Saccharicrinis fermentans DSM 9555 = JCM 21142: one gene and its partners. The main gene of each other region encodes a partner of the protein of the gene in region 3 in a complex. Links are inferred from orthologs where the notes say so. Each region holds a gene or a part of one and is shown on either strand. Other genes may lie near its edges.

Region 1 (4,694 bases), 1.4 Mb from region 3 along the record:
TTTGGCTGCGGCCCTTATCAGTGAAATACCACCTATATCAATTTTTTCGATGATATCCTGTTCTGCTGCTCCCGATGCAACAGTAGCTTCAAACGGATACAAATCAACAATAATCAAATCCAACTCTGGAATATCAAATTCATTGAGTTGATTTTTATCTGAATCATTATCTCTACGAGCTAAAATACCTCCAAAAACTTTTGGGTGCAAAGTCTTCACCCTTCCACCCAAAATAGATGGATACCCTGTAATATCTTCAACTGCGGTTACTTCAACACCTAAATCTTCGATAAAAGTTTTAGTACCACCGGTACTGTATAATTGAACACCAAGCTTATCCAACGTTTGAATGATTTCGTCTAATCCATCTTTATGAAAAACAGAAATAAGCGCTGATTTTATTCTTTTTGAGCTACTCATTTTTTAAATATTATACGATATTGAAAATTTTTAATGTTGAATCGAAGCATTTTTCAAGTAGAAACTATAGATACGTCTTCTTTATATGTTTTGTTACACAAATAAATACGTAAAAATGCTTCACTTCGGGCAAAATTAAGAAAATAAGCACATTTATCAAGGTAGTAATTAATTTTCTTGATAGTTTTATGGTGAATAAGAAAAGGTGATATGATAATCGTATTTAAATTTATAAAGGAGAGCTTACTTTTTGCATGGAATGCACTCACTTCAAACAAGCTTAGAACAATTCTAACTTTAAGTGGGGTTACCATTGGCATATTCTCCATCATTTCGGTATTTACTTTAATAGATTATCTGGAAAGTCGCATCCGGGATAGCATTCAATCACTGGGCGACAATGTGGTTTACGTGCAAAAATGGCCATGGACACCTCCGGAAGGCGAAACAGAATACCCATGGTGGCGTTATATGAACCGTCCCTTGCCCACACTCAATGAGCAAAAGGTGATTGAGCGTCATTCGCAACTGGCCGCTTCTTCCACATTTGCCATATCGGCACAAAAGAAAATAATTTTTGAAGCTAATTCCTTCGACAAGGTCCAAGTTCTTGGAGTAAGCAATAGCTTTGATCAAAACTGGAATTTTGAGATCAGCCGCGGACGCTATTTCACCTCTTTTGAATCCAGTAAAGGAAGTAACATTACAATTATTGGTGCTGATATTGCAGATGAACTATTCCAGGACACAGATCCCATTGGCAAGCGGATAAAGATGGCGGGCAGGCAGTTAACGGTAGTGGGTGTCATCCTTAGACAAGGAAAAGACATCTTTGGCAATAGCCTAGACACCAACATTATCATACCCATACAGTATGCCAAAAATATTTTTAACATACGCAGTGAGCGCGTTCAACCATTTATTGTAGTCAAGGCCAAAGAGAGGGTTAACACAGAAGACTTAATGAGTGAATTGGAAGGTATATTGCGGGCCGAGAGAAAAATAAAACCCCAGCAGGGCAATACCTTTGCCCTCAATCGAATGAGCATTATCCAAAAACAATTTGACGACTTATTTGGCATATTAAATATCGCGGGTGGTTTTATTGGATTCTTTGCCATATTAGTGGGGGGATTTGGAATTGCCAATATCATGTTTGTATCGGTAAAAGAACGAACACGTATCATAGGGATTCAAAAAGCCTTGGGTGCCAAACGAAGATTTATCTTATGGCAGTTTCTATTTGAAAGCATCTTTCTCAGTCTCCTGGGAGGAACCACAGGCCTGGCCCTAATCTTTATCATCATACAGATAGCCAACTCTCTCTTTGACTTAAGCATACCACTCACTTTTTGGAATATCTTTCGCGCTTTGTTTATATCCATATTCCTGGGCATTATATCCGGATATATACCATCCAATAGCGCCAGTAAATTAAATCCGGTGGACGCCATCAACAATTGATTATATACAAGAAACCTTCTGGCGACAAGCCTGTGTCTCCGGAAGATTTCTTATGTAGTCTTTCCAAGAAAACTCCAAATACTGCGTTATTCTCATTTTTGAAACAGTCATTTACAATCAGTAAACTCCTTGGTTTCAAAAATATCGAAAGCCTTGTCTTTGAAGCTTTCTTATCAAAGACAAAAAATAGTAGTTTTCTTGCAGCCACTATGTATTTATAGAACACAAAGATCCGCAATATATTTTCCGGATTAGATGGACAATATACTAGTCAACTCCACCAAAGAAGGGTTCAGTTTCTTTTTATTTTTCAAGGCCTGATTAAAAGGAATATGGGTAATTTCTTTATTCACCAATCCAATCATAATACTTTTTTGGTCATCAACCAGTGCTTCAATGGCCGAAACCCCCATACGACTTGCAGTCACTCTATCAAAGGCCGTTGGTGATCCTCCACGCTGTATATGTCCCAGGATGGTAACGCGGGTATCATAATCGGGATATTCCTTCTGCACCCTTTCGGCCACATGAATAGCACCTCCGCTAATTTTCTCTCCTTCTGCCACCAAAACAATGCTACTGCTCTTATCCTTATTAAATCCCTTTTCTAAAAAGGTATACAACTGTTTAAAATCGGTATCTATCTCAGGAACCAAAATAGCCTCTGCTCCTGAGGCAATACCACTACGAAGCGCCAAAAAACCAGCATCACGCCCCATCACCTCAATAAAAAAGAGTCGGCTATGTGCACTGGCTGTATCCCTAATTTTATCCACGGCTTGAACAACCGTATTCAAAGCTGTATCATAACCAATGGTATAATCCGTGCCAAAAAGATCATTATCAATGGTTCCAGGAATACCAACAATAGGAATATTATATTCCTGACTAAAGATACGGGCTCCGGTAAATGTTCCATCACCACCAATCACCACCAGGCCATCCACACCACTCTTTTTCAAATTCTCAAAGGCTTTTTTACGACCTTCGGGTGTTCTAAACCCTTCGCTCCGTGCCGATTTTAAAATAGTACCGCCCTGATGAATAATATTACTTACCGACTTGGAAGTCATTGGCTCCATTCTATCCTGAATCATGCCATGATACCCTTGTTTAATGCCCACCACTTTAAGCTTATTAAATATGGCAGCTCTCACGACTGCCCTAACAGCAGCATTCATTCCCGGAGCATCCCCTCCCGAGGTCAACACTCCCACTTTTGTAACTTGTCCCATAAAGTTTATTTGTCTTTTGTTATCATTTTAATTTGTCGGGCTACATTTTCCATTAACCAAGGGGGCGTAGAGGTAGCGCCGCTAATGCCAACAGATCTTATAGCAGGACTAAACCATTCTTTTTTCAATTCATCCACGTCACTCACAAAATACGAACAGCGATTCGCCTCCAGACATTTAGCAAAAAGCATCCTAGCATTACTACTTTTCTTTCCGCCCACAAAAACCATTACATCATGCTTTTGGGCAAAAAGCACGAGCTTTGGTAGTCGACCGGCCACTTGCCGGCAAACGGTATCATATGACTTAAACTCGACCTGAGCACTGATGTTTTCTTTCAGATAGCTTGAGATACGCTTAAACTCATCAATGCTCTTGGTTGTTTGCGCATACAAATGTGTCGCCTTGCTAAGGTCGATTTTTTCAATCTCGTCCATCGATTCTATTACAATAGCTTCGTTTTCTGTTTGTCCAAGCAGACCAACCACTTCGGCATGACCTGCCTTACCATAAATAACTACCTGACCATTCTTTTCTTTCAACTCCATCCATGAGTTTTTAATTCTCTTTTGAAGTTTCAATACAACGGGGCAAGTGGCATCAATCAGTTGAAGGCCCAGATCCTTGGCCTTTTGATAAGTAGCAGGAGGCTCACCATGTGCCCTTATCAGCACTTTTTTACTTACCTTACTTTGCAAAGCAATATCAGCTATCGATCTCAACCCTCTCTTTTCGAGTCTCTCCACCTCCATGTTATTATGAACAATATCCCCCAAACAATAAAGGATATCATTATTTTCCAACGCTGTTTCCGCTGCTTCTACCGCTTTTACAACTCCAAAGCAAAAACCTGAAGCAGGATCAATTTCGATGTGTAAAGATGACATTTTATGGATATTTTTTTTACGCTATGAAAGGTGCTGTGCACAAAAGTTAGAAATCCTCGACGAATCCTTTTTAACATATATGCACCATCCTCACTGAATCAACTTTCTATTTCTTAGTTCCCGAACAATAAAATCGAGTTGCTCTTCTTTGCTCATCTCTCCATTGTCCAATACAATCGCATCCGCTGCTTTTCTCAATGGGCTTTCCTTGCGTGTTTCGTCAATATGATCACGTTTTCTTACATTTTCCAATACTTCTTCAAAGCTAATGCGCTCATTTTTTTCCTTATATTCTTTAAACCGACGTTCTGCTCTTATGTGCGGCGAGGCTGTCATAAACAACTTCAAATCAGCATGGGGAAAAACCACGGTACCAATGTCGCGTCCGTCCATTACAATGCTATCGGTTTCACCCATCTTTTGTTGTAGTTCAACCATTTTTTTCCTCACAAATCCCAAGGCGCTTATTGCACTCACATGATTACTCACATCCAAACCTCTAATTTTATCTTCTACTAACTTACCGTTTAGATAAGTATCGTTGGCTTTCGTTTGGGCATCAAACTTAAAAGAGATGGTGATCTCACTCAAGACTTTTTGTAACAAATCCTCGTCTATACCCCCTCCTTTAATAATATTATTCTCCAATGCATAGAGAGTAACGCAGCGGTACATGGCTCCTGAATCG
Region 2 (4,786 bases), 2.0 Mb from region 3 along the record:
TGTTTAGTCGGTTTGTAGGGTGTGATTTGAAATTATACAAGCTGTTATGCTCATAATGATTGATCAGATTGATCACTTCGTTGTATTTGATCTCCGCTAACTTTTTCTGTGCTACTATCGTTTGTGTGAAGAGCAAGCAGGTGATCCATGAAGTTAAATATAGTTGAAAGCGAAAAGAACGCATAGATTTTTTACGAAATGTTTGGTCTAAAAATATATATTCCATCCAACTTAACCAACAAATTATCCAATTACAGTTTTTGATGTTTTTTGCTAACGAATATGTTGTAACTTGTAATTTATTGATTATCTTTGCACCGCAAATTTTTTAAATATATACACATGTACTTGACAGCTGAAAAAAAGCAAGAGATCTTTGAGAAGTACGGAAAGTCGAATACTGACACTGGTTCCACAGAAGGCCAGATAGCATTATTTACCTACCGTATCGCTCACTTAACCGAACATTTAAAGGTTAATAAGAAAGATTATAGCACAGAGCATGCTTTGGTTAAATTAGTTGGTAAGCGTCGTAGCCTTTTGGATTATTTAAAGGCTAAAGACATTGAAGGTTACCGTAATTTAATTAAAGAATTAGGATTACGTAAGTAACTCCAGTCTCGGCTAAAAAAAAAGAAAAAGGTAATCCTGAATGGATTACCTTTTTTTGATTGATAGGGCATGGTAATAGTACAAGTGAGCGCTTTGGTGTGTTGTTTGTGCACAGCAAATTAAAGAATGGAATAAGAAGTAAAGCTGTCTTTGATAAGAAAGCTTCAAAGACAAGGCTTTCAATATATTTTGAAAGCAAGGAGTTTACTGATTGTAAATGGCTGTTTCAAAAATGAGAATAATGCAGTATTTGGAGTTATTTGCAAAGATTATTTAGGAACCATCCGAGAAAGGAAAGGGGTGGTCAAAAGTGTATTTGTGAAATAGTTTGTGTATCTCATAGGCCATCTGCTCGATTTCAAGAAAAAATGAACGAAAAAAACATTACAATCTTATCGTATTAAAAATAAATCATCTTATCTAATTATAATAGAAACAGATTGCATATATTTGGGACGATAAAAAGAGATAAAGAAAGAAATATGATTACTCCAATTGAAAAAAAGATTGATCTGGGTGATGGAAGGTCCATTACCATTGAAACTGGAAAATTAGCAAAACAAGCTGACGGTGCAGTCGTTGTAAAAATGAACAACACTTATTTGTTGGCTACAGTGGTATCTGCTAAGGATGCCATGCCGGGTACTGATTTTATGCCACTGTCAGTAGAATATAAAGAGAAGTTTTCGGCCATTGGTCGTTTCCCTGGTGGTTTTATGAAAAGAGAGGCGCGTCCTTCTGATAATGAAATATTGGTTTGTCGTTTGGTTGATAGGGCTTTACGTCCTTTGTTTCCGGAAGACTATCATGCAGAAACATTTGTGACTATCCACTTGATTTCAGGTGATAAAGAAGATATGCCGGATGCATTAGCCGGATTGGCAGCTTCAGCTGCATTAGCTGTTTCAGATGTTCCTTTTAACGGACCCATTTCCGAAGTACGTGTGGCTCGTGTAAAAGGTGAGCTGGTTGTGAACCCAACACGCATACAAATTGAAGAAGCTGACATGGAACTTGTGGTGGGTGCTACCATCGAGAATATTTTAATGGTTGAAGGAGAGATGGAAGAGGTTTCAGAGCAGGAAATGCTGGAAGCTATGAAAGTTGCTCATGAAGCCATTAAGGTTCAGTGTAAAGCACAGATAGAGTTGATGGAAGAGGTTGGTAAGACTGAAAAAAGGTCTTACAATCACGAAGAAAATGATGCTGAACTAAAAGAGCATATTAAAGCTGCTACTTACGATAAAGTTTATGAAGTGGCCAAAGCTGGTCTTCCTAAGCATGAACGTGCAGATAAGTTTGCGGCTATCAAGGAAGAATATATTGCGGATAATTATGCTGATGCTGAAGAAGGAGAAGTTCCATTGGCTTTGATCGGTAAATATTATCACGATGTGGAAAAAGAAGCGGTTCGTCGTTGTGTATTGGATGAAAGAGTACGCTTGGATGGTCGTAAAACGGATGAAATACGTCCTATATGGAGTGAGGTGGATTATCTTCCGGGTCCTCACGGGTCAGCTATCTTTACACGTGGAGAAACTCAGTCCTTGTCTACTGTTACCTTAGGTACCAAATTGGATGAGAAGATTGTGGATGATGTGTTAAATAAAACAGTAGAACGTTTTTTATTACATTATAATTTCCCTCCTTTTTCAACTGGTGATGCAAGAGCTTCTAGAGGTACAAGTCGACGTGAAATAGGTCATGGTAACCTGGCTTTTAGAGCATTGAAAAATATGCTTCCGGATAATTATCCATATACCATACGTATCATGTCTGATATTCTGGAGTCTAACGGCTCGTCTTCTATGGCAACCGTATGTGCTGGTACATTGGCTTTGATGGATGCTGGTGTGCCCATTAAAAAACCAGTGACAGGTATTGCTATGGGACTGATAACCGATGAAAACAAAAACTTTGCTGTTTTGTCTGATATCTTAGGAGATGAGGATCATTTAGGTGATATGGATTTTAAAGTAACTGGTACCAGAGATGGTATTACGGCTACGCAGATGGATATTAAAGTGGATGGCCTTTCTTACGAAGTATTAGAAAAAGCGCTTTTACAAGCAAGAGAAGGACGTTTGCATATTATGGATAAGATCATGGAAACGATGGATGAGCCACGTGAAGATCTTAAGCCACATGCACCTCGAATTGAAACAATTAATATTCCTAAGGATATGATTGGTGCAGTGATCGGACCGGGAGGAAAGATTATTCAGGAAATACAAGCCACTACCGAATCTACAATCACCATAGAGGAAGACGGAGATATTGGTAAAGTAAGTGTTTCTGCTGATAATGCAGCTGCTATTAACGCCGCAATGGCCAAAATAAAAGGTATTGTTGCTGTGCCAGAAGTAGGTGAGGTGTATAAAGGAAAAATTAAGTCAATCGTTCCTTTTGGTGCTTTTGTTGAAATATTGCCAGGAAAAGAAGGATTGCTTCATATTTCTGAAATAGAGTGGAAACGTCTTGAAAAAGTTGAAGATGTACTAAAAGAGGGTGAAGAGGTAGAGGTTAAGTTGATTGAAGTAGATCAACGATCAGGGAAATTAAAACTTTCTCGCAAAGCCTTATTACCTCGTCCGGAACGTAAGTCCAACTAGAATAGAGTAAATTTATTTAAAAATGATATAAAAAAGGCCGTAAGGCCTTTTTTTATGACTAAGAAATTAAATTATTTATCGCTAACTTAAATGCATAATTGAATTCGTAAAATTGTGTACTGAAAGCTGATTGAAATGACTGATTTATTACTGTATGACCAGTGGCTAGATGCCTTGGAAGAAAAAGCAACCCGCATTCCTAAAGTACAAGGGGTTTTCTCTAATTTTGAAGTGCTACCTCGGATGGGAAAGCTTCTTTCTGAAAAAGCAAAAGAGTGCCCAGAATGCAAAATGTATTGGAAAAAGTTACAGGAAGCAACGGAACATTTAGATGAATTTTTTAATGATGGAAATAGCTATTCTGCCGATTTTGATGAGTTAGTTGGAGAGGTTCTTCGCCATTTGAAGGCGACGCATGCCATTCGGCCTAAGGGCTTGGTATTATCCATTTATACAGTTGTGGGAATGGCATTGGGACTTGGTGTAGGCGGAGCGTGGGTGCTTTTGTTTCATCTGGAATCATTTAAAGGAGGTGTTGTGTTGGGGTGGCTTGTAGGGGTGATGATTGGATGGTTTGCAGGAAAGTTTAAGGAGGAAAGAATGCGTAAAGAGAACCAAATATTTTAACCTGTTTTATTCATGGGAATTTTGAGGGTTGAAAACTTTTTTGACTCTTCAAAGACTACTTAAAAATAATTATATGAACCTTCATTTAATCAATAAACTCACATGCGTGACTATCGGTATTGCGATGGTGGCCTGTAATACAAGTACTACAATGGAAAAACTTACTTATCCAAATACAAAGAAGGTAGATACAACGGATATATATTTTGGTACGGAGGTTTCTGATCCGTATAGATGGTTAGAGGATGATATGTCGGCTGAAACAAAAGATTGGGTGGTGGAACAGAATAAGGTAACAGATGCATTCCTGGATCAGATACCTTACAGGAAAGCGATAGAAGATAGACTAACCCAAATCTGGAATTATGAAAAGATAGGTACGCCTTTTAAAAAGGCAGAATTGTTGGTTTATGCTAAAAATGATGGACTTCAAAACCAATCTATTTATTATTATAAAAAAACAACTGATGACGAAGAAAAAGTATTGATTGATCCTAATAAGCTTTCAGAAGATGGGACTGTGTCTCTGGGATCATTTAGTATATCTGACGATGGTAGGTACTTGGGGTATACCATTTCGCGAGGAGGTTCCGATTGGCGGGAAATATTTGTGAAGGATATAGAAAGTGGTAAATTATTGGACGACCATATTCAATGGGTTAAGTTTTCTGGAATTTCCTGGTTTAAGAATGGTTTCTTTTATACGCGTTTCGATACGCCAAAAGAAGGTGATGAGCTCAAGGGAGAGAACAAAAATCCGAAAGTGTATTATCATCAGTTAGGTGATGAGGTAGTCAATGATGCCGTAATATTTGATGACCCCGCTCACCCTGATAGGATTAGCACCTGCAGTGTAACGGATGATCATCAATATCTTGTGTTATACCAAACAGAATCTACGAGTGGTAATGCTTTGTATATTAAAGACCTTACTA
Region 3 (4,745 bases):
GGTTGAAGCTTGATAAAACTTTGTTTTCTTTGTTAAACCTAATAATCGGATGGCTTCCAGTATACGGAGAGTACCAATTCCATCGGCATTTGCTGTGTATTCAGGAGTATCAAAACTTACGGCCACATGCGACATCGCAGCCAAATTATAAATTTCATCAGGTTGGGTCTCCTGAATAATCCGTATTAAGTTGGTTGAGTCCGTTAAATCTCCATAATGCAGAAAAAAGTTTTTGTTATCCACATGAGGATCCTGATATAAATGATCTATCCTATCGGTATTAAAAAGCGATGAACGACGTTTAATCCCATGGACTATATATCCTTTTTTCAGTAAAAACTCCGACAGATAAGCTCCGTCTTGTCCGGTGACTCCTGTAATTAAAGCAACTTTTGCCATGATATTTTTAATTATGATGATTTGATATTTATATTTATTTCGAAAGAAAATGCCAGTACCAATCAATTGCTTCACGCAATCCTTCTTTTACGCTATACTGAGGACGATAATCCAATAGTTGATTGGCCTTTTTAATAGAAGCTAGCGAGTGAGGAACATCCCCCACCCTTTCCGGTCCGTAAATAATTTGCACATCTTTAATACTGGAATCATATGGCGACAAATACTCTTTCAGATATTCAATGAGCTCATTCAATGATGTTCGTTCACCAAAGGCAACATTGTAAACAGTATTTACAGCTGCCTTATTATTAACTACAGCAGCCAGTTGATTAGCCTGCACAACGTTATCTATAAAAGTAAAATCCCGTGAAAAGGAACCATCGCCATTAATCGTTGGAGACTCGTGGTTAATCAAGGCTTTCACAAATTTAGGAATCACCGCAGCATAAGCTCCATCTGGATCCTGACGCCTTCCAAAAACATTGAAATACCGCAGTCCAATCAGTTCTAATCCATACAATTTACCAAATACATCCGCATACAACTCATTGACAAACTTAGTCACTGCATAAGGAGACAAAGGTCGACCTATCACATCCTCTTCTTTGGGCAATGATTCACTATCGCCATAGGTTGAAGAGCTAGCGGCATACACCACCCGTTTAATACCTGCATCTCTTGCGGCGAGGACCACATTTACAAAGCCGGAGATATTAACGTCATTGGTCGTTTTGGGGTCATTAATGGACCTAGGAACAGATCCCAATGCCGCCTGATGAAGCACCACATCGCAACCATCAACAGCTTTATCACAATCTTCCCGATTACGGATATCGCCTTCCACCAATTTAAAAGATGAATTTTTGAGGAAAGGTTCGACGTTTATCCGTTTTCCTGTGGAGAAATTATCCAAGCAAACCACATTGTTATTTTGCTTTAGTAACCTTTCTATAAGGTTAGAGCCGATAAAACCGGCTCCACCTGTAACTAAAACTTTTTTATTCTCTAAAATAGATTCCATAAAATTATTACGTAGGTATAGATACAAGCCCCAAATTAGGAATCTTTCATCACCTTCACTAATTATTTATGACCAACACACTATTATTTAGCGTAATTAATCGCTCTTGTTTCACGAATCACGGTAATTTTAACCTGTCCTGGATAAGTCATCTCTGTTTGAATTTTCTTGGCAATTTCGTAAGAGAGTGTTTCCGCATCTTTATCACTTACCTTTTCACTACCTACAATCACACGCAATTCTCTACCAGCCTGAATAGCATATGTTTTTAACACACCTGGGTAATTTAAGGCGAGACTTTCCAAGTCTTTCAATCGCTTGATATAAGAATCCACCACTTCACGACGGGCACCTGGGCGGGCTCCGGAGATAGCATCACAAACCTGAATAATAGGTGCCATCATGGTAGTCATTTCAATTTCATCATGGTGAGCACCAATCGCATTACAAATATCTGGTTTCTCTTTATATTTTTCTGCCAATTTCATACCCAAAATAGCATGTGGCAATTCTGGCTCCTCATCAGACACCTTACCTATATCGTGCAACAGTCCTGCTCTTTTTGCTTTCTTAGGATTCAAGCCCAACTCACTAGCCATAACAGCACACAAGTTAGCTGTTTCGCGGGAGTGCTGTAGTAAATTTTGACCGTAAGAAGAACGATATTTCATTTTACCTACAAGTTTAATCAATTCAGGATGCAATCCATGAATACCTAAATCAATGGTAGTTCGCTTACCTGTTTCAATAATTTCTTCCTCTACCTGTTTACGTACTTTATTAACAATCTCTTCGATACGTGCAGGGTGAATTCTTCCATCGGTTACCAGCTGGTGCAAAGCCAATCGAGCAATCTCGCGTCGCATAGGATCAAAAGCACTCAAAACAATGGCTTCAGGGGTATCATCCACAATAATTTCCACTCCAGTGGCCGCCTCTAATGCACGAATATTTCTACCTTCACGACCGATGATTCTTCCTTTAATTTCATCAGAATCAATATGGAAAATGGTTACTGAATTTTCAATGGCATTCTCAGTTGCAACACGTTGTATGGTTTGTAATACAATTCTCTTGGATTCTTTATTGGCATTAATTTTAGCCTCATCCATAATATCGTTGATATAAGACATAGCCTCTGTTTTGGCTTCAGCTTTCAACGATTCAATCAGTTGGTTTTTGGCTTCTTCAGCCGTTAATCCAGAAATAGCTTCCAACTGTTCAACATGTTGTTTCTGTTGACGATCCAGTGCCTCTGATTTCTTTTCTACAATCTCTAATTGGCTTTCGAGGTTCTCGCGGATAACTTCTGTTTCTTTACGCTTACGAGCTAATTCCTCTTGTTTTTGAGCAAAAACAGATTCACGCTGCTTTAATTTATTTTCTGCCGATAAAATTTTATTGTTCCTGCTATTGATCTCTTTTTCATGATCACTTTTTAACTGCAAAAACTTTTCTTTGGCTTGTAAAATTTTATCTTTTTTAATTACTTCTGCCTTATTTTCGGCTTCACGCAATATTTTGTGGCTTTGTGATTTTAATATTTTACCATATACTAGCCATGTACCCAGGGCTCCCACCAGCAGGGCTACAATTCCAATCTCTATCTCCATTTCAATCGTTATTAAATAAAACAAAACCGCAATCGCCATCACATTAAAGGTAACCAATACCTAAATGTAAAAACAATGCGGATATTATTGATATATATAGTCTATTTTACTCTCTTTCAAGCACATCACTCAAATACTGATCCAGCTCCATAGCTTTTTCAATAATAGGTGACACATCTCTTTTCTCTTCCAACTCAAGCAGTTTATTTACAAACTGTAAAGCAGCCATTCCTAAAAAATCCTGATGATCTTTATCTGAATAGTGTTGTTTATATTGTAATACTTTATCGTTGATCATTTTAGCTGCTTTCCTGATACGCTCTTCCTCGGCACGATCTATCCTTAAAGGATAAAACCTGTCGGCTACATTTACACGTATTGAAAGTTTATCATCCACTGGCAACTAATTATCTGTTTAAAAGAGCAATGCATTTATCAATTTCCCGCACCATTTGGTTAATCCTGATCTTAGCCAAGTGAACGTCTTCACCTTTCGCATCAATCGTTCTAGAAAATTTCAATGTATTGTATTTTTCTTTTAAATCGGTCATTTCTCGAACCGATTCTTCTAATTGTGTGGTAAGCTGATCGTTTTGTGACTTTAAAATCATATTTTCTGATTTAACACTTCTGTAACGTTCAACCAACCGTGATATTTTATCTTGTAAATTGTGTACTATTTCTATATTTTCGTTCCCCATATTTACAAAAAAATGCCATACAAAGTTAACATTGCAATTAAAAAATAAAAACAAAGGCTTACTTTCTTTTCATTATCTGTTTAAGTAATTAAAGTGATGAACTAAAAATTAATGTTTTACCATACAAAAAAAGTATATTCATTTTTTTTATTGGTCATGATCATTACACACATTAGCTAAACAGATTTGGCACTAAGTTGTTTTATAAAACCCAAAATACATACATCAATAGATATGATAAAGCTTTTAAATTTACATATAATTATTTTAACATTAATTACTTCTACTATTTATTCCCAACAAGTACCAAGGGAAACATTTCTATTTCCGATGGACATTACACCCAGTGTAAGTGGTTCTTTTGCAGAATTAAGGACAAACCATTTTCATTCGGGAATAGATTTATCTACCCATGGAAAAATGGGCGTCCCAGTTAAAAGCATGGAAAAAGGCACGGTATCACGCATTAAAGTTTCTCCCGTGGGATATGGGAATGCGGTATATATAAAACATCCCAACGGATATACAACTGTGTACGGACACCTAAGAAACTACGCTCCCAAAATAGATTCAGTAATCACCGCCGAACAGTATAAGATAAAATCATTCGCCATTGACTTCTTTCCTTCAACGGAAATAGAAATTAAGAAAGGAGAAATCATAGGATATTCCGGCAATTCAGGTAGTTCTGGTGGTCCGCATTTACATTACGAAATCCGTGATACAGAAACAGAAGAGCCAATGAACCCTTTCTTTTTTCAAAATAAGATAAAAGATGATGTTCGACCCAAAATAATGAACATCAGGTTATATCCCTTGGATAACAAAAGTTCCATTAACGGAAGCCCTTCTGCAAAAAATTACCCGGTTGTCTTTTATGATGGCGCCTATCATTTAAAGGGCAATCCGACAATATATGCATCCGGTAAAATAGGCCTCGGCATTGAAATGTTGGATTACATGTCGGGTTCGTGGAACAAATGCGGGCTATATAAACTCAACATGAAA

What was found. The genes of interacting proteins can lie anywhere in the genome.
Region 1: rny (region 3) and pfkA share a complex: the UniProt entries of both Bacillus subtilis proteins name them as parts of the possible RNA degradosome complex. The link is inferred for Saccharicrinis fermentans DSM 9555 = JCM 21142 from one-to-one orthologs.
Region 2: rny (region 3) and pnp share a complex: the UniProt entries of both Bacillus subtilis proteins name them as parts of the possible RNA degradosome complex. The link is inferred for Saccharicrinis fermentans DSM 9555 = JCM 21142 from one-to-one orthologs.

What each region holds. Positions count from the first base shown.
Region 1 is NZ_KI912107.1:3,855,382-3,860,075, forward strand. Bases 1,128-3,975 are described here. They hold pfkA (6-phosphofructokinase), read right to left. Parts: upstream 3,120-3,975; coding sequence 2,136-3,119; downstream 1,128-2,135. Other genes in these bases: CYTFE_RS0115675 (ABC transporter permease), read left to right, coding at 1,128-1,884; CYTFE_RS0115690 (4-hydroxy-3-methylbut-2-enyl diphosphate reductase), read right to left, coding at 3,125-3,975. In the rest of the region: purH (bifunctional phosphoribosylaminoimidazolecarboxamide formyltransferase/IMP cyclohydrolase), read right to left, coding at 1-420; more of CYTFE_RS0115675, read left to right, coding at 631-1,127; more of CYTFE_RS0115690, read right to left, coding at 3,976-4,006; cmk ((d)CMP kinase), read right to left, coding at 4,097-4,694. UniProt on the Bacillus subtilis protein: Catalyzes the phosphorylation of D-fructose 6-phosphate to fructose 1,6-bisphosphate by ATP, the first committing step of glycolysis.
Region 2 is NZ_KI912107.1:534,382-539,167, forward strand. What follows is about bases 720-3,659. They hold pnp (polyribonucleotide nucleotidyltransferase), read left to right. Parts: upstream 720-1,094; coding sequence 1,095-3,224; downstream 3,225-3,659. Other genes in these bases: CYTFE_RS0102475 (hypothetical protein), read left to right, coding at 3,360-3,659. In the rest of the region: CYTFE_RS0102455 (LamG-like jellyroll fold domain-containing protein), read right to left, coding at 1-226; rpsO (30S ribosomal protein S15), read left to right, coding at 343-612; more of CYTFE_RS0102475, read left to right, coding at 3,660-3,851; CYTFE_RS0102480 (prolyl oligopeptidase family serine peptidase), read left to right, coding at 3,925-4,786. UniProt on the Bacillus subtilis protein: Involved in mRNA degradation. Catalyzes the phosphorolysis of single-stranded polyribonucleotides processively in the 3'- to 5'-direction. Necessary for competence development in Bacillus subtilis.
Region 3 is NZ_KI912107.1:2,501,862-2,506,606, forward strand. What follows is about bases 772-3,670. They hold rny (ribonuclease Y), read right to left. Parts: upstream 3,037-3,670; coding sequence 1,507-3,036; downstream 772-1,506. Other genes in these bases: CYTFE_RS0109945 (SDR family oxidoreductase), read right to left, coding at 772-1,423; CYTFE_RS0109955 (cell division protein ZapA), read right to left, coding at 3,143-3,433; CYTFE_RS0109960 (hypothetical protein), read right to left, coding at 3,444-3,647. Also shown: gmd (GDP-mannose 4,6-dehydratase), read right to left, coding at 1-399; more of CYTFE_RS0109945, read right to left, coding at 434-771; CYTFE_RS0109965 (M23 family metallopeptidase), read left to right, coding at 3,972-4,745. UniProt on the Bacillus subtilis protein: Endoribonuclease that initiates mRNA decay. Initiates the decay of all SAM-dependent riboswitches, such as yitJ riboswitch. Involved in processing of the gapA operon mRNA, it cleaves between cggR and gapA.